Acuticoccus sediminis: one gene and its partner. The protein of the gene in region 1 interacts with the protein of each later gene in a pairwise test. Links are inferred from orthologs where the notes say so. Each region holds a gene or a part of one and is shown on either strand. Other genes may lie near its edges. The genes, in order: parE and dhaK.

What was found.
Region 2: the proteins of parE (region 1) and dhaK interact in binary tests that used the Escherichia coli proteins (3 or more experiments, as listed by UniProt). The link is inferred for Acuticoccus sediminis from one-to-one orthologs.

What each region holds. Positions count from the first base shown.
Region 1 is NZ_QHHQ01000003.1:267,631-282,799, forward strand. Bases 5,159-8,108 are described here. They hold parE (DNA topoisomerase IV subunit B), read left to right. Parts: upstream 5,159-5,587; coding sequence 5,588-7,630; downstream 7,631-8,108. Other genes in these bases: DLJ53_RS15515 (sterol desaturase family protein), read left to right, coding at 5,159-5,399; DLJ53_RS15525 (HupE/UreJ family protein), read right to left, coding at 7,740-8,108. Outside these bases: DLJ53_RS15485 (Rdx family protein), read right to left, coding at 1-247; DLJ53_RS15490 (haloacid dehalogenase type II), read right to left, coding at 244-933; DLJ53_RS15495 (hypothetical protein), read right to left, coding at 970-1,215; ilvD (dihydroxy-acid dehydratase), read right to left, coding at 1,373-3,097; DLJ53_RS15505 (sterol desaturase family protein), read left to right, coding at 3,314-3,934; DLJ53_RS15510 (thioredoxin family protein), read right to left, coding at 3,956-4,492; more of DLJ53_RS15515, read left to right, coding at 4,716-5,158; more of DLJ53_RS15525, read right to left, coding at 8,109-8,348; DLJ53_RS15530 (sugar porter family MFS transporter), read right to left, coding at 8,583-9,947; DLJ53_RS15535 (sugar porter family MFS transporter), read right to left, coding at 9,940-11,286; DLJ53_RS15540 (GMC oxidoreductase), read right to left, coding at 11,283-12,776; DLJ53_RS15545 (DegT/DnrJ/EryC1/StrS family aminotransferase), read right to left, coding at 12,815-14,125; DLJ53_RS15550 (cupin domain-containing protein), read left to right, coding at 14,385-14,744; DLJ53_RS15555 (FAD-dependent oxidoreductase), read right to left, coding at 14,758-15,169. UniProt on the Escherichia coli protein: Topoisomerase IV is essential for chromosome segregation; it is the principal protein responsible for decatenating newly replicated chromosomes. It relaxes supercoiled DNA.
Region 2 is NZ_QHHQ01000002.1:1,350,032-1,365,145, forward strand. Bases 4,170-7,064 are described here. They hold dhaK (dihydroxyacetone kinase subunit DhaK), read left to right. Parts: upstream 4,170-5,069; coding sequence 5,070-6,059; downstream 6,060-7,064. Other genes in these bases: DLJ53_RS13995 (putative PEP-binding protein), read left to right, coding at 4,170-4,563; DLJ53_RS14000 (hypothetical protein), read left to right, coding at 4,617-5,036; DLJ53_RS14010 (NAD(P)-dependent oxidoreductase), read right to left, coding at 6,112-6,969. Also shown: DLJ53_RS13970 (ABC transporter ATP-binding protein), read left to right, coding at 1-549; DLJ53_RS13975 (ABC transporter ATP-binding protein), read left to right, coding at 546-1,586; dihydroxyacetone kinase subunit DhaL, read left to right, coding at 1,583-2,227; dihydroxyacetone kinase phosphoryl donor subunit DhaM, read left to right, coding at 2,224-2,613; DLJ53_RS13990 (HPr family phosphocarrier protein), read left to right, coding at 2,610-2,915; more of DLJ53_RS13995, read left to right, coding at 2,908-4,169; DLJ53_RS14015 (flavin reductase family protein), read right to left, coding at 7,328-8,173; DLJ53_RS14020 (LLM class flavin-dependent oxidoreductase), read right to left, coding at 8,182-9,264; DLJ53_RS14025 (LysR family transcriptional regulator), read left to right, coding at 9,387-10,304; DLJ53_RS14030 (SMP-30/gluconolactonase/LRE family protein), read right to left, coding at 10,289-11,170; DLJ53_RS14035 (TetR/AcrR family transcriptional regulator), read left to right, coding at 11,379-11,933; DLJ53_RS14040 (tripartite tricarboxylate transporter permease), read right to left, coding at 11,960-13,498; DLJ53_RS14045 (tripartite tricarboxylate transporter TctB family protein), read right to left, coding at 13,495-14,022; DLJ53_RS14050 (carboxymuconolactone decarboxylase family protein), read right to left, coding at 14,078-14,845; DLJ53_RS14055 (SDR family oxidoreductase), read right to left, coding at 14,842-15,114. UniProt on the Escherichia coli protein: Dihydroxyacetone binding subunit of the dihydroxyacetone kinase, which is responsible for the phosphoenolpyruvate (PEP)-dependent phosphorylation of dihydroxyacetone via a phosphoryl group transfer from DhaL-ATP.

The DNA of each region.
Region 1 (15,169 bases):
GGTCGCGGACCCGCTGCTTCAGCGCCTTCACATCGGGAAAGCCGCCATCGCGCTTGCGCTCCCAGATGGTCTCGCCGTCGACGGTGATCTCGAACACGCCGCCGGTGCCCGGCACCAGGGTGACCGAGCCGAGGTCGGTGCCGAAGGTCGACAGAAGCTCCTGCGCCATCCAGCCCGACCGCAGCAGCCAGTTGCACTGGGTGCAATAGGTGATGGTGATTGCCGGGCCCTTCGCGCCGTCGCTCATGCGCCGAGCTTGTCCGCGAGATCGTCGAGATCGCGCGCCACCACGTCCCAGTCCGCCTCGGCCTCGAGGTCGATCGTCTGGCCCGCGCCGTGCTCGGTCGGGCGAGGGATGAAGGCGGTGGCGAGGCCGCAGGCACGGGCCGCGGCGAGATCGCCGTTGTGGGCGGCGACCATCATCACCTCGCCCGGCGGCAGCATCAGGATCTCCGCCGCGCGGGTGTAGCTCTCCGGCCGCGGCTTGTAGTGGCCCGTGGTCTCCGCGCCCAGGATCGCGTCCCAGCGCCAGCCGTTGTGCCGCGCCATGTCGAGCATCAGCCGGACATTGCCGTTGGAGTGCGGGCAGAGGATGAAGGTGCGCCCGAGGCGCGCGAGCCCCCCGGCAACGTCCGGCCACCCGTCGAGCTGGTGCCACAGGAGGTTGACCGTCTCGCGGTCGCCCTCGGGGATCGTCGAGCCCGTGTCGTCGATGACGGCGTCGAGGTTCTCGCGGTGCAGGGTGTCGAGCGGCACGAACGGCCGGCGGCCGGAGCGCACCTCCTCCATCGAGGGCTGGTAGCGCGCGCGCCACAGGTCGGCGAAGGCCGAACGCGCGTCAGCGTCCGGCACCCACGGCGCGAGGCCGCGGGCGATGGAACCCCGCCAGTCGACCAGCGTGCCGAAAACATCGAAAATCAGCGCCTTCGGCACGGTGGCTCAAATCTCCAGGTCGAGAGGCTGGCGCGATCAGGAGACCGGAGAGGCCATCCTGTGCGAGCAGCCCGAGTAGCCGCCATCGTCGGAGATGGAGCGGATCATGTTGTAGCGCGGGGTCGGCGGGGTGGCGGTGGCGTCGGCCGCAGCCGGGGTCATCGCCGAGCTTTCCTGCGGGGCGGGGGTGGCGGCGGGCTGCGCCGCCTGGTCGCCCGTGGACTGGGCGGCGGCCGGCAAAGCGAAAAGTCCGAAGGCCGCAGCGAGAAGGATCGGTCGCATGGTGGGCTCCTTTGTCGGATAAGAAGATCCTATAGGACCTTCCCGCCGCTTCAAGAGCCCCGGGCGTTACCGGCCGCCGACGGCCCCGCACCGGGGCAGGCCCGGCCCGCCGGAGGGCGGGGCGCCGCGACGGAACGACGCGGCGCCCGACCGGGTCTTAGATGTCCGCGTACGCCTTCACCTCGACCTTGCCGCCGGGGTGCGTGACGGCACCCTTCTCGGCGGGGCCGACCTGCTGGGCGTACTTCCAGATCGCGCCGGACTGGAACGCCGTGTCGCGCGGCTTCCAGTCGGCGCGGCGCTTCTCGAGTTCCTCGTCCGACAGGTCGACGCTGATCGTGCCGACGTTGGCGTCGATGGTGATCATGTCGCCGTCCTTCAGCAGGCCGATCGGGCCGGCCACCGCCGCCTCGGGCCCGACGTGGCCGACGCAGAAGCCGCGCGTCGCGCCGGAGAAGCGGCCGTCGGTGATGAGGGCCACCTTGTCGCCCATGCCCTGGCCGTAGAGCGCGGCCGTGGTCGACAGCATCTCGCGCATGCCGGGGCCACCGCGCGGACCCTCGTAGCGGATCACGAGGACCTCGCCTTCCTTGTACTCGCGCTTGTTGACGGCGGCGAAGCACTCTTCCTCACGGTCGAAGCAGCGGGCCGGGCCGGTGAACACGAGGTTCTTCATGCCGGCGACCTTCACGATCGCCCCCTCGGGCGCGAGGTTGCCCTTCAGGCCGACGACGCCGCCGGTCGGCGAGAGCGGCTTGGACGTCGGGTAGACGACGTCCTGTTCCGCGTTCCAGCGCACCTTCTCCATGTTCTCGGCGATGGTCCGGCCGGTGACCGTCATCTGGTCGCCGTGCAGGTAGCCGCCGTCGAGCAGCGCCTTCATGACGAGAGGGATGCCGCCGGCCTCGAAGAGGTCCTTCGCGACGTACTTCCCGCCCGGCTTCAGGTCGGCGATGTACGGGGTGCGCTTGAACACCTCGGCGACGTCGTGGAGGTCGAATTCGATCCCCGCCTCGTGGGCGATCGCCGGCAGGTGCAGGCCCGCGTTGGTCGAACCGCCCGTCGCCGCGACGACCGTCGCCGCGTTCTCGAGCGCCTTGCGGGTGACGATGTCGCGCGGGCGGATATTCGTCTTCACGAGCTCCATCACCGCCTCGCCGGCCGTGAAGCAGAACTTGTCGCGGATCTCGTACGGGGCGGGAGCGCCGGCCGAATACGGCAGGGCGAGGCCGATCGCCTCCGACACGGTCGCCATGGTGTTGGCGGTGAACTGCGCGCCGCAGGCGCCGGCGGACGGGCAGGCCACCTGCTCCAGCTCGTCGAGGTCATCGTCCGACATGTCGCCGACGGAGTGCTTGCCGACCGCCTCGAAGAGGTCCTGCACGGTCACCTGCTGGCCACGGAAGGAGCCCGGCAGGATCGAGCCGCCGTAGAGGAAGATCGCCGGAACGTTGAGGCGCACCATCGCCATCATCATCCCCGGCAGGGACTTGTCGCAGCCGGCGAGGCCGACCAGCGCGTCATAGCAGTGGCCGCGCATGGTCAGCTCGACCGAGTCGGCGATCAGGTCGCGGGACGCCAGCGAGGCGTTCATGCCCTGATGGCCCATCGCGATGCCGTCGGTGACGGTGATGGTGCAGAATTCGCGCGGGGTTCCGTGGGCCGCGGCGACGCCCTTCTTCACCGACTGCGCCTGGCGCATCAGCGCGATGTTGCAGGGGGCAGCCTCGTTCCAGCAGGTCGCGACGCCGACCAGCGGTTGATGGATCTCCTCTTTCGTGAGGCCCATCGCGTAGAGGTACGAGCGGTGCGGGGCACGCGCGGGACCTTCGGTCACATACCGCGAAGGCAACCGGTCCTTGATGAGGGTGCGCGCGTCCATTTTGCGTTCTCCGCTGTTCGTTGGTGGCCGGCTCGATCCGGCAGCGTGTGATTTGCGGTCATCCGCTTGCACGCCAAGCGTGATCTGGCAAGGTGTACATCGGTCACAACGGATGGACTTTGATCGAGGGCGACCTTAATCTTTGCCGCTCCGTCGGGACCGAAATCTCCGCAAACGTACCGCACTGCCGTGAGTACCGCACGAGGTCGCATTCACATGGCGCTCGCTGAAAGCCCCCGCACCATGTCCTTGCGCGACGCGCTGGACAACCGCCTCATCCGCAAGATCGCCAAGGTCTGGACACCGCTGCTTTCGCTGATCCTGGTGATCGCCATCGTCAGTTCCGACTCGCTGTGGACCGTGGCGCTGAGCGCGCTGATCGGCTTCGTCTACTATTCGTTCCTGGAGTACGCGATCCACCGCTGGCACCTGCACAGCGGCCCCTACCGGATGCTCGTGCGGCGCATGACGTTCGACCTCAGCCGCATGCACCTCGACCACCACAAGGAGCCGGCGCACCCCAAGGGCGCGGTGAACCAGCAGAAGCCGGCCTTCGTGGTGACGGTCGTCTCGTCGCTGATCGCCTTCGTGCTGCCGATCCCCTACGAACAGTCGTTCGCCTTCATCTTCGGCGCGGCGACCTGCTACGTCGCCAACGATCTCATGCACTTCGCGGTCCATCACCTGCCGATGAACGGGCCGGTCCTCGGCTGGTGGAAGCGCCACCACATGCTGCACCACTACCGCGACGACGACGCCAACTTCGCCACCATCATGCCGCTGTGGGACAAGTTCCTCGGCTCGCAGTACAAGGGCCCGACCCGCCCCGCCCGCTGAGGCAGGCGACGCCCGGACCGCTCATTTCCACTTGATGGAGCAGCCCGCCGGCGGCTTCTGGCCCGACGGCCCCTCCCCGCTCGCCGCGATCTGGCGCATCGCGAGGAGGAGCTCGCGCGGGGCGTCCGGCGGCGGCGCGCTCGTCTGCCCCGCGTCCATTCGGCCGCGATACTTGATCACCCCGTCCGCATCGAGGCCGAAGAAGTCCGGCGTCACCGCCGCCTGGTAGGCGCGTGCCACCGACTGGTCCTCGTCGTGGAGGTAGGGGAAGGTGAAGCCGTGCGTTTCGGCGAAGACCTTCATGCGCTCGAACGAATCGGCCGGGTACCGCTGTGCGTCGTTGGCGCAGATGGCGACGAAGCCGACACCGTCGCCCGCCAGCGCCTTGGCGTCCTCCACCATGCGCCGCACCGATGAGACCACGTAGGGGCAATGGTTGCAGATGAAGGCGACCACGGTCCCCTTCTCGCCCCGCACGCTCTCCAGCGAGACCGTCGAGCCGTCGGTCGCGGGGAGCGTGAAGTCGGGGGCGATGCGGTTGAGGCGTTCGTCCGGCATAAGCGATCCTTTGTGCGCGCCGTTGGACATTCCCATCGTCCGGACTGCCTATCGCAGCAGAAGTCGGTACAGCCCCGCAAGTGCCCACACGGTGCCTCCGCCATCCCGGCACCACCGCCGCGCGAGCGATTTATGCAATTTGAATTGCATTTAACGCCTGGGTTCTCCGATACTGTCCGGGTCACCACAGGTTATTTGTTGCGCGGGTCGATAAGGACGGCTCATGACCGACGCTCGGGTGCTCGTCGACGATGAGGGAACGCCGCGCCAGACGGCCTCCCGCAGCCGCACCGTCCTCGACCTCGTCACCTACAGGACGACCCGCAAGCTTTTCAGGATGTGGGTGCCGTTCTGGCTTCTCGTCGGCGGGATCGCCGTATGGCTGGCGCGGGGGCCGCTCGAGCTGGTGCTCGGCGCGGTGTACGGGATCGCCGTCTACAGCCTGGTCGAGTACCTGATGCACCGCTTCCTCTACCACTGGGAGCCGGAGAACAGGTTCGTCCGCTTCATCACCGCGGACGTCGGCCGGCACCACATGCGCCACCATCGTGAGCCGTCCGACTACAAGGCCGCGATCAACGCGGTCCAGACGCCGGTCGTCATCCTCTGCGCCGTCCTGGCGCTCGCGGTCCTCGTCATGCCGCAGCCGCTGAAGGCGGCGTGGCTGATTTCGGTCGTGTCGGGGTCGATGAACTACGTGGCGCAGGAGCTCGTCCACTTCGGCACGCACCACATGAGGATGACGAGCGGACTCCTCAACGTCGTCAAGCGGCACCACATGCTGCATCACTACCGCAACGAGAACGCCAACTTCGGCCTGTTCTGGACGTTCTGGGACCGCCTCCTCGGCACGTCCTACGAGCAGGTCGCGCGGCGCGAGACGCGTCGCCGCGCGGACAAGTCCTAGCACGGCGTTAACCTTTTTCGGGTCGACACGGTATCGAAGGTCGGCGTAGGCAGCCCGGGGATACCCTCCACGAGCCGTCCGCGGGGCTCCGCGGCGCGGAAAACCGGTGGTTTCTGGGGTGAACTGGCCAGCCGGCATCGCAACACGGAGCCGGCTGCGCTACCGTCTTGGGCGACAAGGGGGATTGGATGGATCAGGACCTTTTCGGCGGCGGCAGCTCGAAACCCGAGCGCAAGAGCGAGATGGCCCCGGCGACACCCAAGCCGAAGCCGGCCAAGGTCGCTCCGGTCCCGTCCGGCGAGGACGGGGGCTACTCGGCAGCCGACATCGAAGTCCTGGAAGGCCTGGAGCCGGTCCGGCGCCGGCCGGGCATGTACATCGGCGGCACCGACGAACGGGCGCTGCATCACCTCTTCGCCGAGGTTCTGGACAACTGCATGGACGAGGCCGTCGCCGGCCACGCCACCTGGATCGAGGTGCGCCTCTCCAAGGACATGCTGGCGGTGACCGACAACGGGCGCGGCATTCCGGTCGAGCCGCACCCGCGGTTCCCGGACAAGTCCGCCCTCGAGGTCATCATGACCACGCTGCACGCCGGCGGCAAGTTCGACTCCAAGGCCTACGAGGCGTCCGGCGGCCTCCACGGCGTCGGCGTCTCGGTGGTGAACGCGCTGTCGGACAGGCTCGTCGTCGAGGTCGCGCGCGGCAAGAAGCTCTACCGCCAGACCTTCTGCCGCGGCGTGCCGGAAGCGCCGCTCGTCGAGGTGGGCGCGGCGCCGAACCGGCGCGGTACCACCGTGGCCTTCCACCCGGACCCGCAGATCTTCAAGGATCTCAAGTTCTCGCCCAAGCGGCTCTTCGCGATGACGCGGGCGAAGGCCTACCTCTTCGCCAACGTCGAGCTGCGCTGGCACTGCGACCCGGAGCTCCTCGTCGGCACCGACGCGCCGCCCGCGGACGCGAAGTTCCACTTCCCCGGCGGCCTCGCCGACTACCTCGCCGACGAGCTGAAGGGCCGCCCGAAGGTCATCGACGAGCTGTTCTCCGGCAGCGCCGGCCAGGCCGGGCGCAAGGGCTCGGTGGAGTGGGCGATCGGCTTCGTGTCGGTGGACGAGTTCTCCCGTTCCTACTGCAACACGATCCCGACGCCCGAGGGCGGTACCCACGAGAACGGCCTGCGGTCCGCGATCCTGAAGGGCCTCAAGGCGCACGGCGAGCGGGTCGGCAACAAGAAGATACCCGGCGTCACCGGCGACGACGTGATGGCCTCCATCGCGGCGATGCTGTCCGTCTTCGTGCGTGAGCCGGAATTCGTCGGCCAGACGAAGGACAAGCTCTCCACCACCGAGGCGACGCGTCAGGTCGAGAACGCGGTGCGCGAGGCGTTCGAGGAGTGGCTCGCCAAGGATCCGCAGCGCGCCGGCTTCGTGATGGACGCGGTGATCGAGAAGGCGGACGATCGCATGCGCCGCCGCGCCGAGAAGGACGTCGCCCGTCGCTCGGCCACCCGGCGCACGCGCCTTCCCGGCAAGCTCGCCGACTGCACGCAGCAGAAGGCCCACGGGACGGAGATCTTCATCGTCGAGGGCGACTCGGCCGGCGGCTCGGCCAAGCAGGCGCGCCAGCGGGCCACCCAGGCGGTGCTCCCTCTGCGCGGCAAGATCCTCAACGTCGCCAACGCCGGGCGCGAGAAGGTGATGGCGAACCAGCAGCTCGCCGACCTCGTCCTCGCCCTCGGCTGCGGCACCGGCAAGGACTTCGACGTCTCCAAGCTGCGCTACGAGCGCGTCATCGTCATGACTGACGCGGACGTCGACGGCGCGCACATCGCCTCGCTCCTCATCACCTTCTTCTACCGTGAGATGCGCGGGCTCATCGACGCCGGCCACCTCTTCCTGGCGGTCCCGCCGCTCTACAAGCTGACGCAGGGCGCCAAGACGCTCTACGCCCGCGACGACGCCCACCGGGTGGAGCTCCTCGCGACCGAGTTCAAGGCCGACAAGAAGATGGAGATCGGCCGCTTCAAGGGCCTCGGCGAGATGATGCCGGCGCAGCTCAAGGAGACGACGATGGATCCCTCGTCGCGCACCATGCTGCGGGTGATGATCGTCTCCGAGGGCGAGGAGACGAAGGCGACTGTGGACCGGCTGATGGGCAACAAGCCCGAGGCGCGCTTCGCCTTCATCCAGGAGAACGCCGAGTTCGCCTCGGCCGAGGCGCTCGACATCTGATACCGCCCCGGCGCGGATGGCGCCGGGTCCCGGGTCACACCCGCGCCGTCCGGCTATCTTCGCCGGCGGATGGCGCCGGGACCAGCGGTCCCGGCGGTTGCGGCCCGGGTCAGGCCGTCCCCGTGAGGAAGGCGATGCCCGCCACGGCGATCATGCCGCCGGCGGCCCGCACCACAACCTTCCCGGCATTCCACCGCCAGGCGAGCCCCAGCACGATGCCGGCGAGGTGCAGGAGGCCGGTGCCGACCACGAACCCGATGCCGAAGGAGAGCGCATCAGCCGCGACCGGAAGCTCTGTCCCGTGGGCGTGACCGTGAAACACCGCGAAGACGCCGACGACGATCGCCGCGAGCCAGAGCGGAATGGGCCGCCCCGCCGCAACCATCAGCCCGAGCACCAGCGCGGATGCCGCGATGCCGACCTCCACCCCCGGGAGCGGCACCCCCGCCACGCCGAGCGCCCCGCCGCCCGCCATGACGAGCGGAAACTCGATCGGCAGCAGGTAGATCGCCGGTGCGCCGAGGACCGCGCCGAGCAGCCCCACCGCGACCATCGCCGCAACGTGGTCCCAGCCGAGGATGGGGTGCATGAAGCCGGAGACCAGTCCGCCGCCGACCCCCTGCGCGTCGTGGGCCGCCGCCGGGGCAGCCGCCGCCGCGCACAGCGCGAGGGTGAGGATCAACGTTGTGCCGAGGGCACGGCGAGAGCGCGTGATCATCAGCAACTCCAGTCGTTCGAGTGATATCCGCGCGACTGTACCGGCCGGCCCGCACGGCAGGAAGACCCGGCGCCCGCGATCACCGGTTCAGCCGCCCCGCGCGCCGAAGCGCCGCGTCCGGTCCCGCAAGAGGCCGCAGCGGCGCCCCGCTGGGAACGGTCCGGACGCCGGAACGGCCGCCGCCGCGCTGATCGCGGGATGGTGGTGCGCCGGCGGACTTCCCGCGGTGCTCCGCTACTCTCCGAGGTGGCGGAGGGGGGTGCCGGCGAGGACGCGGGCCTCGATGTCCTCGAGCGGAACGCCGCGCGTCTCCGGGACGGCGAACAGGCCGACCAGGAAGGAGAGGACGCAGACGGCGGCGAAGAAGCCGAAGACGGCGCCGGAGCCGAACGTCTCGACCGCCGACAGGAAGAAGAAGGCGACGGCGGCATTGAACAGCCAGCTCGTCGCCGACGCGGCGGCGATGCCGGGCTCGCGGATCCGCGACGGGAAGAGCTCCGACATCATCACGTACGGCAGCGGGCCGAGGCTCACCGCGAACGCGGCGATATAGAGCGCCAGGCCGAGGAAGCCGGCGAGGGCGTTGCCGGTCAGCAGTGCGAACACCACCGCCGAAAGTCCGACCACCATGACAGCGCTGCCCCCGAGCAGCAGCGGACGGCGCCCGCACCGGTCGACGGCGAGGATCGCACCCACCGTCGCGGCGACGTTGACCGCGCCGAGGACGAAGGTGGCCGTGAGAGCCGCCGTGCCGGCCTCGAAGCCGAGGCCCTCGAAGATCTTCGGGGCATAGTAGAGGATGCCGTCGATCCCGCTGAGGTTCTGAAGGATGAACATGCCGCCGGCCAGCGTCAGCACCATGGGGATGGACCCGGCCATCACGGCCGCGAGGCGGACCGCCCCGCCCTCCTCCGGCGCCGCATGCCGCGCGACATCCGCAACGCCGAGGAAGCGCGCGGCGGCCTCCGCCTCGGCCGTCCGCCCGTGGCGCGACAGCCAGAGCGGGCTCTCCGGCACGGCGAACGCGACGACGATACCCATGACGCCGATGATCACGCCGAGGCCGACGAGCTGGTTCCAGACCAGGGCCGCCGACAGGAAGAGCGGCGTCGCGTAGGCCGCGAGGATCCCGACCGTGACGGCGAGCTGGTACAGCGAGACGACAGCGCCGCGGAAACGCGCCGGTGTCGCCTCCGCCGCATACATCGGCGCCACCATCGACGAGAGGCCGACAGCGAGGCCGATCGCGATGCGCCCGGCGACGAGGACGGCGAGCGTCGGTCCCGCAAGGATCGCGGTATAGCCGGCAAGCGCCAGCACGCCGGCAATGGCGAGCGCCGGCTTGCGGCCGAGCCGGGCCGACAGCGGGCTCGCCAGGATCGCCCCGAAGAAGCACGAGATCACCAGCGAGGTGACGACGGCCTCGGTCGCGCCGGTGTCGAGCCCGTAGACGGCGGCGACGTCGTCGAGCACCCCGGCGATCACCGCCGTGGAGAAGCCGAACATCAACCCGAAGACCGTCGTGACCGCGCCGGTCAGCAGGACCGGAGCCGCAATGGCGCCGCTCCGCCGTCCGCCATGCGCGGCCGGATCAGCCAACGGGCGCTTCCAGGGTGCGCTCGATCTCCTCGAGGGAGACGCCCTTCGTCTCCGGTGCCATCAGGTAGGCGAACACCACGCCGAAGGCGCAGAACGCGGCGAAGATGCCGAATGTGACCGCCGCCCCCGCCCCGGCGAGCACCACGGGGAAGAGAAAGACCACGAGGAAGTTCATCGCCCAGTTCGCGCAGGCCGCGAGCGCCATGCCGCGCGTCTTCAGCCGGATCGGGAAAAGCTCCGACATGTAGAGCCACGGAAGCGGCCCGAGCGAGACGGCGAAGAAGGCGATGTAGGCGACGAGGCCGGCGAGCGCGATGATCGAGTCGTTCTCCGGCGTCGCGAAGGTATAGGCGATGAACGCCAGCGAGGCCGCGGCGCCGACGAAGCCGCCGATCAGCAGCGGCCGGCGTCCCATCCGGTCCACCACCATCATCGCGACGATCGTCATCGCGACGTTGAGGGTGCCGATGCCCACGGTCGCGAAGAGCTGGGCATGCACGCCCGGCAGCCCCGCCTCGCTCATGATCTTCGGCGCGTAGTAGATGACGGCGTTGATGCCGGAGAGCTGCTGCAGGAAGAACAGCACCATCGCGAAGACGACGACCGGTAGGACCCGCGGCGCCAGGAAGGCGCCCCACCGTGCGGCGTCCGGCGTGTGGGCGATGTTGGCGCGGATCTCCTTCACCAGGTGCTCGATATCGACCGGCGAGCGGGTCGGCTCGAGCTTGGCGATCGTCGCGCGGGCCTCGTCGTCCCGCCCCCGAAGGACCAGCCAGCGCGGGCTTTCGGGGCTGCGCAGGATGCCGACCAACGCCACCGCCGCCGGGACCATCCCGAGCGCGAGCATCACTCTCCACTGCTCGAACGGCGCGAGGCCGAGGCTGACCAGGTAGGAGATCAGGATGCCGACCGTGATCATGAGCTGGAAGGCGCTGACGACGGCGCCGCGAACCGCCGGCGGCGCCAGCTCGGCCAGGAACATCGGCGCCGCCATGGACGAGGCGCCGATCGCGATGCCCAGCAGGAGGCGCGACAGGGTCAGCATCTCCATTCCGTCCGCCGCGCCGGACAGGATCGAGCCCGCCACGAACACCAGCGCGCACAGCATCAGGACGCGCCGCCGTCCGAGCCGGTCGGAGTAGACGGCAGCCAGCACCACGCCGAGCACGGCGCCCAGCGGTACCGCCGCCGTCATCAGCCCCTCGGACGCGGGCGTGACGGTGAAGGTGGTGGAGATGAACGGCAGCGCCCCGGCGATGATCCCCTCGTCGAAGCCGAACAGGAAGCCGAAGAGCGCCGCCAGCGCGATCAGGCGCAACAGGGCCGAACCGAGCGTCATGACGCCTTCAGCCGCTCGACGACCTCGCCCGCCTGCCGCAGTGCCCAGGCGACGATGGTGAGGTAGGAGTTGGCCGAACCCTGCGAGGGCCAGGCCGCCGCGTCCGCGACCGAGAGGTTCGGCAGCGCGTGGAAGCAGCCGTAGGTGTCCACCACGCCGTCCTTCGCGGTCGCGCCCATGCGCAGGCCGCCGATCTCGTGCAGCGCCGAGCCCGCGGGGTTGATCTGCGAGCGGACGCACTCCGCGCCCATGGCCTCGGCGAGATCGGGCAGGAAGGCCTCCATCGCCTTCAGGACCTTGCGGTCGTTCCGGGTCCTGTCGGCGACGACGCAGTACTGGCCGAGATCGCCCGGCGCGTCCGACCTGCAGCGCGTCTGCATCACGACGTTGTTCTCGCTCGGTTCCCCGACCCCGAAGCAGTAGACGAGGAGGTAGAGGCCCTCAGGGTCGCAGTCGAGCCAGACCGTGGCGTGGTAGGGCGTGTACCAGGTCTCCGGGAACGGGCCCTGGATCTGGACGTGGAACGGCCGCTCCGGCGTCGGGTCGACGAAGGCGTAGATGGGCGAGCCCATCGGGGCCTTCAGCTTGAATAGACCCTGCACGAAGAGGTGGTCCGCCACGTACTTGCCGACCGACGGGTGCAGCGCGTCGAGGCCGGACGCGAGCGCCAGGCGCGTCGACTGGATCGCCCCGCCCGCCAGCACCACGTGCTTGGCGCGGATCCGGTAGCGCATCCCGCCGTCGGGGTCGGAGACGATGACGCCGTCGGCGTGCCCCTCCGGCGCCACCACGCGGTCGACCGGTGCTTCGGGCACGAGGACGATGGCGCCGTGCGTCACCTCGGTGGCGAGCAGGCCCGAACGCACGAGGCGGTCGATGGCGCAGTCGAAGCCGCGCGGCATGTAGCCGTTGAGCGCCTCGCGCGTGTCGACGCCGAGGGCGGCGTGGGTCGCTCCGATCCCGGCTTTCGCCAGCCGTTCCAGCAGCGCGGACTGCTTCTCGCCGCGGAAGAACGGCGGCCGCTCCGGCGCCCGGCCGGAAACGTGCATGATCTCTTCCGCCCGGTCGTAGAACGGGGCCATGTCGGCCGCGTCGATGGGCCAGTCGGCGAAGTCCCATTCGGCGAAGCGGGGCGTGCAGCCGCCCCAGAACAGCGAGCGCCCGCCGACCGCCGCCCAGGCGTCGTTGTTGAGCGGCCGCGGCTTGTCGGCATCGAGGTTCGGGTTGCTGTCCCAGGCGGTCTTGTAGCGGACCAGCTCGTGAATCCGCGGGGTGATGTCGTCGCGCGAGCGGAACGGCATCGACCCGACGTGGGCGGGGATCACGAACGGCCCGGCCTCGAAGATGACGACGGAGTATCCCGCCCGGGCGACCTCGATGGCCGTGGTCACGCCGGCTGGACCGGAGCCGACGACGACGACGTCGATGGCGACGGCCGACTTGGCGACGCTCTCGATGGAGGTGGTGAGCACGCTCGACAGGTGCTTCATGCCTGCCTTCCTTCTTGCTGGGGGCTTGGCCGTGAGGCTTAGAAGCGGTCCGCCGTCGCGGCGAGGACCTTGGCGAACGCCGTCACGATGTCGTCGACGTCGGCGGCGGAGAGGTTCGAGGCGATCGACAGGATCATCGCGCGGTCGCTGAGGTCGTCGGCGACCGGGAGGGTGCCGCGGCCGTACGCGTAGTCGCTGGCGAAGGCGTTGGCGGGATGCGTCCAGGGGAAGCCGTCGCGGCTGTTGGAGCGCTTCTGCACCAGGCTCGGGATGTTGTAGTACCAGTGGAGGCCGAACTCGCGCATCGTCAGGCACGCGAGGCTGCCCTCGGGCCCCTTGATTCCCTCGGCCCGCAGCGCGTTGACCGTGAATTCGGCCGCCTCGGCGGACCTGAAGGTCGCGATCAGGAACGGGCCACTGTCGCCCTCGGGGTCGACGATCGTCCGGAATGTGACCCCCGGCAGGCCCTCGAGCCGCTTGCGGATCGCCCACTTGGCGGAGCGCATCGCCCCGGTGATCTGTGGCAGCTTGCGGAACTGGCCGAGCGCCATTGCCCCGGCGAGCTCGGACATGCGGGCGCCCTTGCCCCAGAGCTGGCACTCGGGGTCGGACACGTCGAGCCGGCCGGCCGCGGTGCGCGGATAGCCGAGGTCGTGGAGCGCCACCATCCGCCGCGCGAGCGCATCGTCGTCGGTGACGACCACGCCGCCCTCGCCGGACGTCATGTTCTTGTTGAGCTGGAACGAGAAGATCCCGATGTCGCCGCTCCGCCCGACCGAGGTGCCGCGGAACCTGCCGCCCGAGGCCTGCGCGCAGTCCTCGATGACGGCGAGGCCGTGCGCCCGCGCGACCTCGACCAGACGGTCCACCCGCCCCGGCGCGCCGCTCATGTGGACGATCAGCACGGCGCGACTGTGCGGCCCGATCTTGCGGGCGAGATCGTCCGGGTCCATGCAGAACGTCTCGTCGATGTCGACCAGACGGGGAATTGCGCCGGCCGTCACCACGGCGCTCGCGCACGAAACCCAGAGGTAGCCGGGGATCAGGACCTCGTCGCCGGGCCCGATCTGCAGCGCCGACATCGCGATCGAGAGCGCCGCGCTGCCGGAGGACACGCCGAGCGCATGGCGATGCCCGAACGCTTCGCACCACTCCCGCTCGAGCGTGGCGACCATGCCCTGCAGGTCCGGCCCGTAGAACCTGAAGGGGCTCTTCGCGTCGACCACGGCGTCGACGAGCGCGCGTTCCTCGGCGCCGATGAAGTGAGCCCCGGGCAGTTCCCAGGGGAGCGGAGCCGTGCGGACAGGGGGGCCGCCATCGATGGCGAGACGATTGGAAAGAACTGTCATGACCGGAAACCGGGCCTCCCCCCAAATTGTCATTCTGGTTGGATCCGCACACCCTAAAGTTCATGGACGCACGAATCAGCCACAATAAACTGCAGCTGACGCAACAAAACAAGCGTCATGGTGCACACTTGCGACCATTCAGAGCCAGACATGACACGGATGTGACCAAACCGTGCCGATCGCCCAATGAGGAAATCTGCTAAGCTACTGAATTGGTGATGCGCCAATCGGGGCGTGTCCGGCAGGGATGTTTCCCGAGATGACCGACGGACCGATGCTCCCGGCCACCGGAAACCTCTTCGCCGCCCTCCCCGCCGCCGGCGCCGCGGAGGAGGAGTTCGCGACGCTGCTGACCTTGCCGGGCGTGCGCGTCGAACGGATCGTCTCGCGCGGCCACAGCACGCCCGGGTCGGAGTGGTACGATCAGGCGTGGGACGAGTGGGTGCTGGTGTTCGCCGGCGAGGCGGCGATCCTCATCCACGGTGAGGCCGAGCCGCGCCGGCTCGGCCGCGGGGACTGGCTGTTCCTCCCCCGACACGTCCGCCACCGCGTCACGTACACGGCGCCGGACACCCCGACGGTCTGGCTCGCCGTGCACGCCGGCGAGGACGCGAGCTAGGTCGGCGCCCCGCCTACGCCGCCATCTTCAGCGGCCCGCACTGGACGCCGTAGGTGTCGCGCACCCGGTCGAGGGACGTGCGGCAGTGCTTCACGTACCGCGAGCCGTTCCGCTTCACGTCGATCATCGCCGGGACGCGGCGGTGGAGCGGGTAGATCCGGTCGAAGTCGAGCCCGCAGCGGTTCATCGCACGGAAGGGCAGTGCCTCGTGGGCGATGATCGTGTTGAGGAACGTCAGCGAGAACAGGCTGGTCTGGTAGATGTGCCCGCCCTGCCGCCGCAGCGCCTCGCCGTCGAGCGCGTAAAGCTCCGCGTCCTTCAGCGTGTCCGACAGGAAGAGGTGGGACAGCAGGTAGCCCGCCATGCTCGTCAGGAAGTGCGTCATCGACCGGGGCGTGATCGACAGCACCGCCCCCCGCTCGGAG
Region 2 (15,114 bases), on another replicon or contig:
ACCGTCTACGTCACCCACGACCAGATCGAGGCGATGGCGATGGCGGACCGGATCTGCGTCATGAACCGGGGCGAGGTGCTTCAGATCGGCCCGCCGATGGAGGTCTACGCCCGCCCCGCGACACGCTTCGTCGCCGGCTTCCTGGGGAGTCCGTCCATGAACTTCCTGCCCGCCGAGGGGCGGATCGCGGTGGGGGCGACGTCGATCCGCGTCGGCGGGGCGACGCTCGCCATGCCGGCCGTGCGCGAGGGGCTCGCCGGGCCGGAGGCGGTCATCGGCGCGCGGCCGGAGCATATCGCCATCACCGACGAGGGGCCGCTCCGGGGCCGCGTCTTCGCGGTCGAGTACATGGGCGCCCGCCAGCTCGTCACCGTCGACACCGAGGCCGGCAGGCTGCGCGTGCGCACGCCCAACACGGTGCGCGTGGCGGCCGGCGAGACGGTCGGCCTCGCGTTCGACGCCGAGCGGCTCATCGTCTTCGACCCGGTCAGCGACAGGGCCGTCGCCAGCGCGCTCTTCGATGCGCCCGCCGAGATGGAGGCCGCATGACCGCCGCCGCGCTCCACAACGCCACGAAGCGCTTCGGCGACACGGTCGCCGTGGCCGACGCGACGCTCGAGGTCGCGGACGGCGAGTTCGTGGTCCTGCTCGGCCCCACGGGCGCGGGCAAGACGACCACGCTGCGCCTCTTCGCAGGGCTAGAGACGCCCGAGGAGGGACGCGTCACCATCGCCGGCGAGGACGTCACGCGCCTCGGCCCGGCCGAGCGGGACGTCGCCTTCGTCTTCCAGCAGTACTCGCTCTACCCGCACCTCACCGTCTACGAGAACCTCGCCTTCCCGCTGAAGGCGCCGGGGCGGGCGTCGGGCGGGCGCAGGGTCAGCGCGGACGCCATCCGCAGGCGCGTCACCGAGATCGCGGAGCTGCTGCGGATCGAATCCAAGCTCGGGAACCGGGTGACGGCGCTGTCGGGCGGCGAGATGCAGCGCGTCTCCATCGGCCGGGCGCTGGTTCGCGAGCCGAACCTCTTCCTGATGGACGAGCCGCTGTCCTCGCTGGACGCCAAGCTGCGCGAGGACCTCAGGGTGGAGCTGAAGCGCATCCAGCGCGACCTCGGCGCGACCATCCTCTACGTGACCCACGACCAGCTCGAGGCGATGACCCTCGCCGACCGCATCGGCGTCCTCGCCTCGGGCCGGCTGGTGCAGGTGGACACGCCGCGCGCCGTCTACGAGACCCCCGCCGACGTCTACGCCGCGCAGCGCCTCGGCAGCCCGCAGATCAACCTCGTGCCGCCGGGGACGCTGGCGATCGGCGGAACGCCGGCGGGCGCGGCGACGGTCGGCGTCCGGCCGGAGGACGTCGTCCTGCACAAAGGTGCGGCAAACGGAACCGGCGTGACCGGCCAGATACTTACCATCGAACATTTTGGTGTAGAGACGATTGCGCTCGTCGAGATCGCGGGGCGGCACGTTCATGCGCTGGTCGGACCGCGTGCGGACTTTGCCCACGGCACGGCCGTGGTCGCCTCCGTCCGTCCCGGCGCGGCGCTGTACTTCGATAGCGCGGGAGTGAGGCTTTCATGAGTACCGAGACCGAGGCGCCGGCGGAGGCGGCCGGCGACACCGCCCTGATCGCCGCCCTCATCGCCGCCGCCCACGACACCATCACCACCCACCGCGACGAACTCTCCGAGCTCGACCGGGCGATCGGCGACGGCGACCACGGACACAACATGGCCCGCGGCTTCGACGCGGTCGCCGCGGCGGCGGACGAGATCACGGCCCTCCCTTTCGGCAAGGCCCTCGCCAAGGCCGGCACCACGCTGGTGATGAAGGTCGGCGGCGCGTCGGGGCCGCTCTACGGCTCGGCGCTGATGGCGGCCGGGAAGGTTCGCGACGAGGCCCCGACCACGCTCGCCGAGGTGGTGGAGCTCCTCGACGCGGCGGTCGACGCGGTGAAGAAGCGCGGCAAGTCCGACGTCGGCGCCAAGACCATGCTCGACGTTCTGGTCCCGGTCGCCGATGCGCTGCGCGCCGGGCCGGCCGAGCCGCTCGGCACCGCGCGCGAGAGCGCGGCGGCCGCCCTCGAGGCGACGCGGGACATGGTCGCCACGAAGGGCCGCGCGGCGTTCCTCGGCGAGCGCTCCGCCGGGCACCTCGACCCCGGCGCACGATCCTCGACGCTGTTGATCGACGCGGTTTCTGCGGTGCTGGAGAAGTCATGAGCGACAACGTTTCGATCGTGATCGTCTCGCACTCGGCGGACGTCGCGAAGGGCGCGGCGGACATGGTGCGCCAGATGGTCGGTGAGGAGGTCCGTGTCGCCTGCGCCGGGGGCACCGCCGACGGCGGCCTCGGCACCGACGTCGCCGCCATCATGGCCGCCATCGAGGAGGTCTGGACCGAGAAGGGCGTCGCCGTCCTCGTGGACCTCGGCGGCGCCGAGACCAACTCGGAGATGGCGATCGAGATGCTGGGCGAGGACAAAGGCGCGCACGTCGCGATCCTGAACGCGCCCGTCGTCGAGGGCGCGGTGATGGCCGCGACCGAGGCGTCGGGCGGCTCCTCGCTCGACGAAGTGCGGCAGACGGCAGAGGATTTTGGAGCATGACCGGTTCGGCAGCGGCGTCCGCGATGGGCGAATGGATCGAGGGCGCGGCGACGATCGTCGACCCGACGGGCCTGCACGCCCGCCCCGCCGTGAAGCTGACCAAGCTCGCCAAGACGTTCGGCGCCGTCGTGGAGGTGCGCGCCGACACCGACGCCACGTGGACCAACGCCAAGTCGCCCAACTCGGTGATGAAGATGAAGGCCGCGCACGGCAGCCCGCTCCACATCCGCGCCTCCGGCGAGGACGCGGACGCCGCGGTGGCGGCGCTGGTCGCGCTGGTGGAGCGCAACTTCGATGCCTAGCGAGACGGCGGAGGCCGTGCGCGAGGCGGTCCACCGCGGCACCGCCGTGTGTGGCGGCGTCGCGATCGGCCCCCTCCACGTCCTCAGGGGCGTGGCGGTCGCGCGGCGCGAGGCTGCCGCGACGCCGCAGGAGGAGGTGGGCGCCTTCCGCGCCGCCCTCGCCGCCGCCACCGCGGCGCTCGAGGCCGTGCTCGCAGCGGAGGACGAGCTCGCGGGCGACATCCTGGAGTTCCAGGCCGCCCTCCTCGACGACCCGGACCTCATCGAGCCGATCGCCGCGACCATCGCCCTTGGAACGCCCGCCCACGACGCGTGGGCGGCGGCGATGGACACCGAGATCGCCGCGTACCGCGAGGACGGCGACCCGGTGCTGAGCGCTCGCGCCGACGACCTCGCCGACCTCAGGACACGCGTACTGCTCGCCCTCTCCGGCGGCGAGGGCGGAGGTGGTACGACGCCGGCCGGCGCCATCATCCTCGCCGTGGAGATGACGCCGTCCTCCTTCCTGGCGCTGGACCACGCCCGCATCGCCGGTGTCGCCACGACCGGCGGGAGCCCGACGAGCCACGTCTCGATCCTGGCGAAGGCACGCGGGGTGAACCTCGTCGTCGGGCTCGACACGGTGCCGGACGAGACGCTGGAGGGCGCGACGGCGATCCTCGACGCGAGCGACGGCACCCTCGTCACCAACCCCGCGCCCGTCACCCTCGGCGAGGCGGAGGCGCGGCGCGCTGCCGGGGCCGCGGCGCGCAGCGCGGCGGACGCGCGGGCGGCCGACCCGGCCGTCACCGCCGACGGCGTGCCGGTCAAGGTGATGGTCAACATCGACGACCCGGCGCTCCTCGACCTGATCGGCCCCGCGATCTGCGACGGCGTCGGCCTCACCCGGACCGAGTTCCTGTTCGCGGACGGGGCGCCGGACGAGGACACCCAGTTCACCTTCTACGCCCGCCTCCTCGCGTGGGCGGACGGGCGGCCGGTGACGATCCGCACCCTCGACGCGGGCGGCGACAAGCCGATCCCCGGCGTGACGTTCGACGGCGAGGCGAACCCGTTCCTGGGTGTGCGCGGCGTGCGGCTGTCGCTCGGCCGGCCGGACCTCCTGCGCACCCAGCTCCGCGCGCTCGCCCGGGCGGCCGCGACGACCCCCGTCCCGCTGAAGGTGATGGTGCCGATGGTGACGGTGCCGGACGAGCTGGAACGGGTGCGGGCGCTGCTCGCCGAGGCAGTCGCCGCGCTCGAAGCTGCCGGCACGCCCTGCGCGACGCCGATCCTCGGAACGATGATCGAGGTGCCGGCGGCGGCGCTGACCGCGGGCACGTTCGATGCCGGCTTCTACTCGATCGGCTCCAACGACCTCATCCAGTACGCGACCGCGAGCGCGCGCGACAATCCCGCCGTCGCCTCGCTCGCCGACCCGCTGAACCCGGCCGTCCTGGAGCTCATAGCGCGGACCGTCGCGGCGGGCGCGGCGCGGGGCGTCGAGGTCTCGCTGTGCGGCGACATGGCGTCGTCGCCGGCGCTCGCCGGTGCGCTCCTCGCCACGGGCCTGCGCGTCTTCAGCGCGGCACCGGCGGAGGTGGGCGCGGTGAAGCAGGCGATCCGCGCCTCGGTCTCCAACGCGCCGGAGGACGGCGGCGATGCGTGACGCGACGCGGCGGCCTCCAGTGCGCACGAGGCAACCCGACCACGGGGCAGGCCGTGGATGACGAGGAGGCCGACGCGGACCCGGTCGCCCAGTACAAGCGCCTCCTGAAGGCGGCGCTGGAGCGACGGCCCTCGGGCACGCGCCAGAAGCTCGCCGAGGCGATCGGCACCCACAAGAGCTTCATCAGCCAGGTCACGAACCCGGCCTACCGCGTGCCGCTTCCCGCGCAGCACATCCCGACGCTCTTCCGCGTCTGCCACTTCGGGCCGGAGGAGAAGCGCGCCTTCCTCGAAGCCTACCGCATCGCCCACCCGGGTCAGGCGGGCGCCATCGAGGAGCTGGCGCGGATCGACGCGGACGTCCTTCGCATTCCGATGCCGTATTTTTCCGACCCCGCGACCCGCCGCGACGTCGAGGAGCTGATCCGCGACTTCGCCGAGCGGGTGATCGCGCTCGCGCAGAAACCGCAATAAGCCGCGGGGCGGACGACCCCCGAGGAGGACCCCATGAAGAAACTGATCAACAGCCCCGACACGCTGCTGGCCGAAAGCCTCGCCGGGTTCGGCGCGGTGCACGCGGACATCGTCAACGTGAACCTCGACCCGATGTTCGTCACCCGCAAGGACGCGCCGCGCGCCGGCAAGGTCGCGCTGATTTCGGGCGGCGGCACCGGGCACGAGCCGATGCACGCGGGGTTCGTCGGCATGGGGATGCTCGACGCGGCCTGCCCCGGCCAGGTCTTCACCTCGCCGACCCCGGACCAGATGATCGCGGCGATGGAGGCGGTCGATGGAGGCGCCGGCATCCTCCTGATCGTCAAGAACTACGCCGGTGACGTCATGAACTTCGAGATGGCGGCCGAAATGGCGTCCGGGCCGGTCGAGACGGTGCTGACCAATGACGACGAGGCGGTCGAGGAATCGACCCACAGCCAGGGCCGGCGGGGTGTCGCGGCGACGGTGATCGTGGAGAAGATCGTCGGCGCGGCCGCCGAGCGCGGCGGCGACCTCGCGTCGCTGAAGGCACTGGGCGACGCCGTCAACGCGGCGTCCGGCACGATGGGCGTCGCGCTGACGAGCTGCACCGTTCCGGCCGCCGGGCTGCCCACCTTCACGCTCGCAGAGGACGAGATGGAGATGGGCATCGGGATCCATGGCGAGCCCGGCCGGCGCCGCGTCGCGATGATGACGGCGAGCGCCATCGCCGAGGAGATCGTCGGCGCGATCGTCGACGACGTGAAGCTCGCCTCGGGGGAGGAGGTGCTGCTCCTCGTGAACGGCATGGGCGGCACGCCGCTCCTGGAGCTCTACGGCCTGTACGACGCCGCCGCCCGTGTCGCGAAGGGGCACGGCCTGACGATCACGCGCTCGCTGGTCGGCAACTACTGCACCTCGCTGGAGATGGCGGGCGCCTCGATCACGCTGACCCGCCTCGACGCCGAGCGCACGGCGCTGTGGGACGCGCCGGTCCGCACCGCGGCCTTTCACTGGGGCTGAGGCGCCGCCCCGCCCGGAGGCGGTCCCGCCGACCAGCTCGGGCAAACTGCTCCTATGGCCGCTTGCGCATGAGGCCGGAGACGTAGGTCTCCGGCGGCCAGTCCCTGGTCTCGGCGTCGAAGAACGCGGCGAGGCCGTCCTCGATCAGCCGGCTCGGGACGCCGGCGTCCGCGAACATCGCGCGGGCGTAGCGGACGTCCTTGGCGGCGTTCTCAAGGCTGAACTTGAGGCCGTCGTAGTGGCCGGCGACGACCGGGGGCATGATCGCCATGAACGTGCCGGAGCGGCTGCCGCTCGCGGAGATGACCTCCACCATGCGGGTCATGTCGACGCCGACGGAGTCGCACCGGCGCATCGCCTCGACGGTCAGCGCCGCCTGCCCCTGGGTGATGAAGTTGTTGATGAGCTTGGCCGCGTGGCCGGTTCCGGGCGGTCCCATTCGCACGATCGTCTTCGAGGTGAGCTGGAGGAACGGCTCGACGCGGGCGAAGTCCGTCTCCGAGGCGCCGACCATCGAGACGAGCGTGCCCGCCTCCGACTCGGCCGGCCCGCCGGTGACGGGCGCGTCGATGAGGGCGATGCGCGAGTGGGAGAGGTCGACGGCGATCTCGCGGGTGACGGACGGGAGCGAGGTGCTGGTGTCGACGATCATCGCGCCGGGCGTCAGCACGCCGCGGACCCGCTCGACGACATCGCGCACCACGTCGGCGTTCGGCAGGCACAGGAAGAGGACGTCGGCCTGCTCGGCGACGGCCTCGACCGAGGCGAGGACGGTGATGCCCGCGCCGAGAAGCCTGCCCTCGTGCGCCCGGTTGCGGTGCAGCGTGGTGATGACGGGATGCGCGCGGGCGAGGCTCATGGCCATCCCGGTGCCCATCAGCCCAGGGCCCAGAAATCCAATGCGCATCATGTCCATGTCGCCACCCCGTTCCGGCACTTAGCCTTCAGGTTTTCAATCGGCGACGGACCGGTCTTCCTTCGCCGCGACGGCCGAAACCGTCACGACACAGGGAAATGCGCCGAGCGAAACATAGCCCTGAGCGCAGATGCGCCCCCTCCCTCCCCACGGGTCAGGAACGGGAGCTTGCCCCCGGTTGTATTAATACCAACGCGGAGCTAATTGCAAATAACCTAAACTTCACACTTCCGTTTTCGTCCATGCACTCTAGTGCACGTCAGGTATATGACCATTGCGTCATCGAGGGCGTGTCGGGGGTCGCGGGCCCCCTCGTTCCGCCACGAGTGGGGCCGCCGGAGCGGGACGCGCGCTAGGCGCTGCTTGCCACGAGGACGCGGTCCGGCGGGGCCGAGGCGACCAGCGGCAGCAGCCGGCCCTGGAAGTTGACCAGCGGGTGGCCCGGCCGGTCGGTGGTCTCGGTGACCCGGCCGATGAAGATGCCGTGGCTTCCGACCGTGTGGTGGGAGACCAGCGCGCAGGCCATCGTGCAGAGCGCGTCCGCGAGGAGCGGAACGTCCCCGGCGCCGCTGCGCCACCGCGCGTCGTCGAACCGGTCGGCGCCGTGCAGGCCCGAAAGGCCGGCGAAGCGCAGGGCGAGCTCGTCGTCGCAGTCGCGCAGGAGATTCACCGAGAAGACGCCGTTCGCGAGGATCGCGTCATGGCAGCCGGACGCGCTGTTGACGCAGACGAGGAGCGACGGGGGATCGGCCGACACGGACGTGACGGCGGTCGCCGTCAGCCCGAGCCGCGTGCGCCCCGCCCCGGTGGCGACGACGGTGACGCCCCCGGCGAGGTTGCGCATCGCCGACTTGAACGCCCCCGCCTCCACCGGCACGGCGGGCGCCGGCTCTGCGGCGGCTTCGGCGCGCTCCTCGATGTGGGCCCGGACGCTGCCATCGGAATCGACCCAGCCGTGCTTGCGGGCAAAGCCGATCATCGCCGCGAAGCCCGCCTCCCAGTCCGCCTCGCCCGCGTGGGGCGAGAGGCGGCGCAGATCATCCGGGCGGACCCACGCATGCTCGCCCTCGATCCGCGCGACCGGACGTAGGGCCCGCTCGGCCCCGGCGCCCCTTCGGCGCACGCCGACGGAGAAGCGCTTGAAGTCGCGCGGGTCGTCGAGGCGGAGATGGCCGTCGTCGGTGACAATGATCTGCATCGGGCGCCTCAGGCCGTCTGGCGCAGCCGGACCGGCTCGGCGTCGCCGGTGCCGAGGGCGCTGCGGATGGCGGGAATGATGCGGGTCCCCCAGAGCTCGATCTGGCGCAGCATCGTCTTCTGGTCGAAGTCGCCGAGCTGGGTCTGCAGCGCGATCTGCGTCGGCTTCAGGATCTCGATCTCCTCGAGCATCCGGTCGATCACCTGGTTGACGCTGCCCACCGGCAGGTTGGCCCGGATCTCGTCGAGGGACATGTCCTTCTCGCCCGGCACTTCCTTGACCATGTAGCCGTCGTCGGTCTGGGCGCGGCGGTATTTCAGGCTCTCCGACACGCGGCGCTGGAAGCGGGCATTGTCGAGGTAGCTGTCGATCTCGGCCGCGTTGTCGCTGGCGTAGGCGCAGCGCAGGAATCCGAACGGCGTGTCGGCGAGGTCCTTGCCGTGGTCGGCCGCGACCGCCTCCAGCTTGCCCCGAAGCCCCTTCAGCGCCTCCTTGCCGTTGAGCAGCGCGGTGACGAACATGTTGTGCCCGTCACGCACCGCACGGCCGAGCGAGCGGGGGTTGCCGGAGACGATCCAGATCGGCGGCGTCGGCGTCTGCAGGGTGCGCACGCTGATCGACGTCGGCGGGATCTGGATGTGCTTGCCGTCGTAGGAGAAGATGCGCTCGGAGAGGCCGCGCTCGATGATGTCGAGGTACTCGCTGTAGATCTCGCCGGCGTCCTCGAGCCTGACGCCGAAGCGCTCGAACTCGAACTCCTGATAGCCCGAGCCGACACCGAGATCGAGTCGCCCGTTGGACACCGTGTCGGCGAAGCCGATCTCCGCCAGCAGCCGGTTGGGGTGGTAGAGCGGCAGGATGCACACCGCCGTGCCGAGCCGGATCGTCTTCGTCAGGCCGGCGCAGTGGGCGACCATCATCAGCGGCGAGGGCGAGAGGCTGTAGTTGTTGAAATGGTGCTCGGCGTACCAGGCGTTGTTGAATCCGGCCTGCTCCGCCGCGATCGTCTGCTCGACGGAGTTGCGGATGACCTGGTCCGGCGCCTGATGGTAGCCGCGCTGCTGCGCCAGGATGAAGACGCCAAAGTCCATGTGTTCCTCCCATCGAATTATTGGCTTCGAGTTGATCCGAAGCGTAATAACCGCAAGATGGCGAAACAATCCGTTGGCTTGGAAACGGTCTGTTGCGAAATCCGCAATAACGGGAGGCAAAGATGGACCGGCTGAAGGCGATGGCGCTGTTCGTGGACGTGGCCCGGGCGCGCAGCTTCACCGCCGCTGCGCGGGCGAAGAACCTGTCGCCCTCCTCCGTGTCACGCCAGATCACCGAGCTGGAGGCCGGGCTCGGCACGCAGCTCCTCTACCGCAGCACGCGCTTTGTCGACCTCACCGAGGCGGGCGCGCTCTATTTCGCGCGGGTCGCCCAGGTGCTGGAGGACATCGCCGACGCCGACGCTGCGGCGACCGCCCTCCAGGCGGCGCCGACGGGGACGCTGCACGTCCACTCCCGCTACCTCTTCGGTCTCGTGGTGCTGGCGCCGCTGCTGCCGCAGTTCCAGGCGCTCTACCCGGAGATCATGCTGGAGCTCAGCCTGTCGGAACGGTCCTCGCGGCTGCGCGACGACGCGTTCGACGTGGACCTGCGCTTTCGCACGCCGCCCGATCCCGGCCTGGTGCAGGACCTCGTACTCCCGAGCGAGCGCATCCTGGTCGCCTCGCCCGCCTACCTCGAGGCGGGGCCGTCGCCGGTGCGGCCGGCGGACCTGCACGCGCACCGCTGCCTCGGCTACCTGATGGGCCGGGAGCCGATCGTCTGGCGCTTCATGCACGGCGCCGCGTACGAGGAACTGACGATCGACACGGCGCTGAAGGTGGACAGCGGCGAGCTGCTGCGGCGCCTGGTGCTCGGCGGCCACGGCATCGCGCTGCTCGACGACTTCACGGTGCGCCGGGAGATGGACGAGGGGCGTCTCGTGCGGCTGCTGGCGGACCACCGGGTGACCAACACGACCTTCGAGGGCGGGGTCTTCGCCGCCTACCGCGAGACGACCTACACCCCGTTGAAGATCAAGGTCTTCGTGGACTTCCTGAAGGAACGGCTCGCCCCGTCCGCCGCTCAGGCGCCGGCGTAGCGGTCAGCCGGCAGCCCGCGCACGCCGAGGCCCGTGACGGCGAGCAGCGCCCCCGCCCACGGCTCCGACGCGCTGAGGCCGGTGCTTCTGGAAATCGAGGTCACGTAGAGGACGTCGAGGTCCGCGCCGCCGAAGGTGAGGCTCGTCGGGTGGGTGACGGGGAGGTCGATGAGACGGTCCAGCCGCCCGTCCGGCGCGAACCGGGCGATCTTGCCGACGCGCACCAGCGCGGTCCAGAGGAAGCCCGCCGCGTCGATGGTGGCGCCGTCGCCGCCTGAGGAGAGTGGCGACAGGTCGGCGAAGACCTGCCGGTTGGTGAGCGGCCCCTCCCCGGCGTAGTCGAACTGCCAGATCACGCGGCGGGGGCTGTCGGCGATGTAGAGGGTGCGTCCGTCGAGCGCGAAGGCCGGCCCGTTGGCGACGCCGAGGGGGTCGCCGATCCGTTCCACCGTGCCGTCGACGGCGAGGCGGTAGAGCCCGCCTTCGGGCGCCTCGCCGTCCGCGCGGTGGCTGTGCATGCTGCCGAAGACGAACGCGCCGGTGCGGTCCACCTTGCCGTCGTTGAGCCGCACGTCGGGGTGGCCGATGCCGATGTCGGCCACATGGCGCACCTCGCCGGTCACGGGGTCGAGGCGCGCGAGGCTGTCCTTCAGCGCGGCGACGAGCGTGCCGTCGCGCGCCAGCACCACGGAGCCGATCGGCGCCGGCAGCGCGAACGCCTCCAGTGCGCCCGACCGCGGGTCGAGCCGACGGACGGTTCCGGCGAGGGCGTCGACCCAGACGAGGGCCTGCGCCGCGTCGTCCCAGACCGGACTTTCACCGAGTCCGTCAACGGTGGTGCCAATGCGGTGGATTTCGCCGTTCATTCTGCTAGCCTCAGTTGAATGGATGTCCGCGCGGCCCACAATCGAATGTGGACCGAACGTGACTCGCAGCAGCGTCTCGGACCCTTTCGATCACCGGACGTCACCGTTCCAGCGCCGGCGTATGCGGCTCTTCACCCACTTGGATATGACAAAAGACGTGCTTGAAGATTCCGACACGCCCGAAACCTCGGCGCGCGTCAAACAGATCATGGCAACGGCCGTAGAGATCTTCGCCCAGAAAGGCTACAAGGGCACGTCGATGCGCGAGATCGCCGACGCGTGCCAGATCTCGAAGGCCCTGCTCTACCATCATTTCGAGAGCAAGGAGACGATGTACGAGCGGGTGACGAACGAGTTCGGCGCCCGTCTGCATGCATTCGTCGACGCCGAGGTGTCGTCGGTCACCGAACCTGTGGAGAAGCTGCGCGCCTTCATGATGGCGTCGGCGGAGTTCTTCGACCGCAACCGCGCGGGCTGGGTCGCCTCCGCCAGCACGTTCTGGAACGACCCCGACCGGCAGGCGCAGACCTCGCGGATCCTGCGGCGCGACACATTCGAACGAAAGCTGCGCGCGATCATCCAGGACGCCGTCGACGCCGGCCAGATCCGCGCCGACGTGGACGTCGCGACGGCCGGGCGTCTCGTCCTGTCGACGATCAACTGGCTGCACCGCTGGTACGACCCCCACAAGGGGCCGCCGGCCCGCGACATCGTCGCGAGCTACTTCGACATGATCTTCGAGGGGCTCAAGCAGCGGGACTGAGCGCCGGGGAACCCGGGCGCCCACCCTCAGGCGCTCGGGTCGCTCACCGCCTCGTAGGGCTCGGACCGCCGCCCGCGCAGGACGCGCTTGGCGATGGTCCACAGCACCAGGAGAAGGCAGGCCCCCAGCAGCGTCGCGCTGATCGGCCGCTCGACGAAGTGGCTGAAGTCGCCGCCGGAGAGGACCAGCGAGCGGCGGAAGTTCTCCTCCATCAACGGCCCCAAAACGCAGCCGAGGATCACCGGCGCCGGCTCGAAGCCCAGCCGCCGCATGCCGAAGCCGACGATCCCGAAGGCCATCACCGTGAAGATGTCCGTCGTCGAATAGTTGACGGTGTAGACACCGATGCAGATCAGCACGACGATCGTCGGGAAGAGGATGTTGAACGGGATCGTCAGCACCCGTACCCACAGCCCGATCAGCGGGATGTTGAGGACGAGAAGCAGGATGTTGCCGACGCCGAAGCTGACGATCAGCCCCCAGAAGAGGTTCGGCTGATCGACCATCAGCATCGGCCCGGGCGCGATGCCGTGGATCATCAGGACGCCGAGGATGAGCGCCATCACCGCGTCGCCCGGCACGCCGAGCGTGAGCGTCGGGATGAAGCCCGTCTGCACGCCGGCGTTGTTGGCCGACTCCGGACCGCAGACGCCCTCGATCGCCCCCTTGCCGAACTCCTCCGGGTCGCGCGCGACCCGCTTTTCCAGCGTGTAGGACATGAACGAGGCGATGAGGCCGCCGGTCCCAGGCAGCGTGCCGAACACCGAGCCGACACCCGCCCCGCGGGCCATCGGCATCCACGAGCGGCGCCATTCCTCGCGCGTCGGCAGCATCGAGCGGAAGGTGATCGAGCTGCGGTCGACCTGACGCAGAGGCCCCCGCCCGGCATTGGCGATCAGCTCTGGCAGTCCGAAGAGGCCCATCGCCAGCGCCACCAGCGACAGCCCCTCGAAGAGCTGCGGCAGGCCGAAGGTGTAGCGCGAGGTGCCGCTGTTGAGGTCGATGCCGACGAGACCCAGCAGGAGTCCGAAGACGATCATCGCCAGCGCCTTGAAGGGCCGCCGGCTCGCCAGCAGCGAGGCCGCAAGCAGCCCCAGCAGCATCAGCGAGAAGTACTCCGGCGCGCTGAACTCGATGGCGAGGCGCGACAGCGGCTGCGACAGCGCGATGAGGATGACGAGCCCGGTCATGCTGCCGACGAAGGAGGCGATGGCGGTGATGAAGAGCGCGACGCCGGCCCGCCCCTTCTGCGCCATGGGATAGCCGTCGATCGCCGTCACCGCACTCGAGGCGGTGCCCGGCAGATTGAGGAGGATCGACGCGGTGGAGCCGCCGTAGGCCGCCCCGTAGTAGATCCCCGCCAGCATGATGACGCCATAGGTCGGGTCGAGGTGGAACGTCACCGGCATCAGGACCGCGATCGTCGCCATCGGCCCGATGCCGGGCAGGACGCCGATGAAGGTGCCGAGGAACACGCCGAAGAAGCAGTACAGAAGTCCCATCGGCGTCAGGACGACGCTGAAGCCGATGGCCAGCCCGCTCGCAATGCCTGACAGGTCGATCACGGCAGGAGTCTCATCTGCAGGTGCAGCCCGTAGACGAAGACGAGGCCGCACATCCCCGCCACGGCCACCGAGAGGACGAGCGAACGCAGCAGCGACGTCGCCGGGCTTGCCCGGCTGGCGAGGAAGACCGCGACGGCCGCGGCGACGAGAAGGCCCGCCCGCTCGATCAGCAGCGCGAATGCGGTGAAGCCGGCCATGTTGGTGATCAGCGAGCGGAGCGTGGTGAGGTCGAACCCGCCGGCGCTCTCCTCGCCCTCGGACGGCGCGCGCGCCTCGACGAGGATGATGCCGATGCCGATCGCGATCATGGCGACGCTGAGCACGGTCGGGAAGTAGCCCGGCCCCATGTTGCGGGTCGAGCCGAACGGGTAGTTCAGCGCTTCCACCAGCGCGAACACGCCGATCGCGATGACGCAGAGGCCGGCGACGATGTCGACCTTCGACATCTGCGCGAAGTCGAAGTCGCGCAGGATCGATCCGCTGTCTCCGGCCCGCCGACCGTCGATGTCGTGGTGTGATGTCACGGGCGCCTCCTCCTGGTTTTGTTGTGTTGAGCGCGGCATGGGTGGACTGGGTTCCTCAGGGGCTGGCGCGGGCGTTCGCCTCCGCGGCGAGCGCGGGCAGGCCGACCGAGCAGGCGTGCACCCCGAGGTGGGCGGTCATCTTCAGCACCTGCAGAATGGCCGGAACCTCCACGCCGTGGGCGAGCGCCCGGCGAATGGCGGCCCGTCCGGCCGCCTCGTCGTAGCCGGTGAAGCAGCATGCGAGGGCAATGTCGATAAGGTCCCGCGTCGTCTCGTCCAGCCCCTCGCCGGGCGCCGGACAGTCGAGAAGGTCCAGCAGCCGCTCGACGTAGACGGGATCGTCGCGCAGGAGCAGGTCCAGCGCGTCGGGGCACTCGCCGAGAAGCTCGCCGCAGCGCGTTTTGAGGGCGGCCTGCTCCGGGGTCAGCGCCGTCTCGCGGCTCGCCCCGGTGGCGGCGAGCTCGTCCATGAGGAGGCGCACCCCGCCGAACGTGCCGTGGAGCCCCTGAGCGGTCGCGAGGCGGAGGACGTCCGCGATCTCGGCGACCCGCGCCCCCTTGTCGAGCGCGAGGCCGATGTGGAGGGCGAGGCCGCTGGCGAAGAGGTGCGTCGCCGACGCGTCGAGGGCGACGTAGACGAGCTCCACCGTCCGGGCCGGGAGGGGTCCCGCCTCGGCGGGCCGCGCCGCGTAGCGGGCGTAACGCTCGAGGAACTCCGGGTGGGTGCGCAGGAGCACGTCCGTCCAGGGCCGCCAGTAGCCGCGGGCGGCGATGAAGGCGTCCTTGCGCCGGCGCTGGTCCGGGGTGAGGTCGGCGTCCATCATCGCGCGTCTCCCGTGACCATGCCGGTCTCCGCCGCGACGGGCAACTGCGCGCCGGTGACGAAGGCGGCGTCGCGCGACAGCAGGAAGGCGGCGACGTCCGCGACCTCGTCGGCCGCCGGGTCCGCCCGGGCGGGCAGCGTGATGGTATTGGCGCGCACGCCGCGGCCGCCCCACTCGCATGCAAGGGTGCGGGCCAGCATGGCGACCCCGGCCTCGCGGCTGGCGGCGTCGGTGGCGTCGTCGTCGTCCGGCCAGTCGTAGACCAGGGT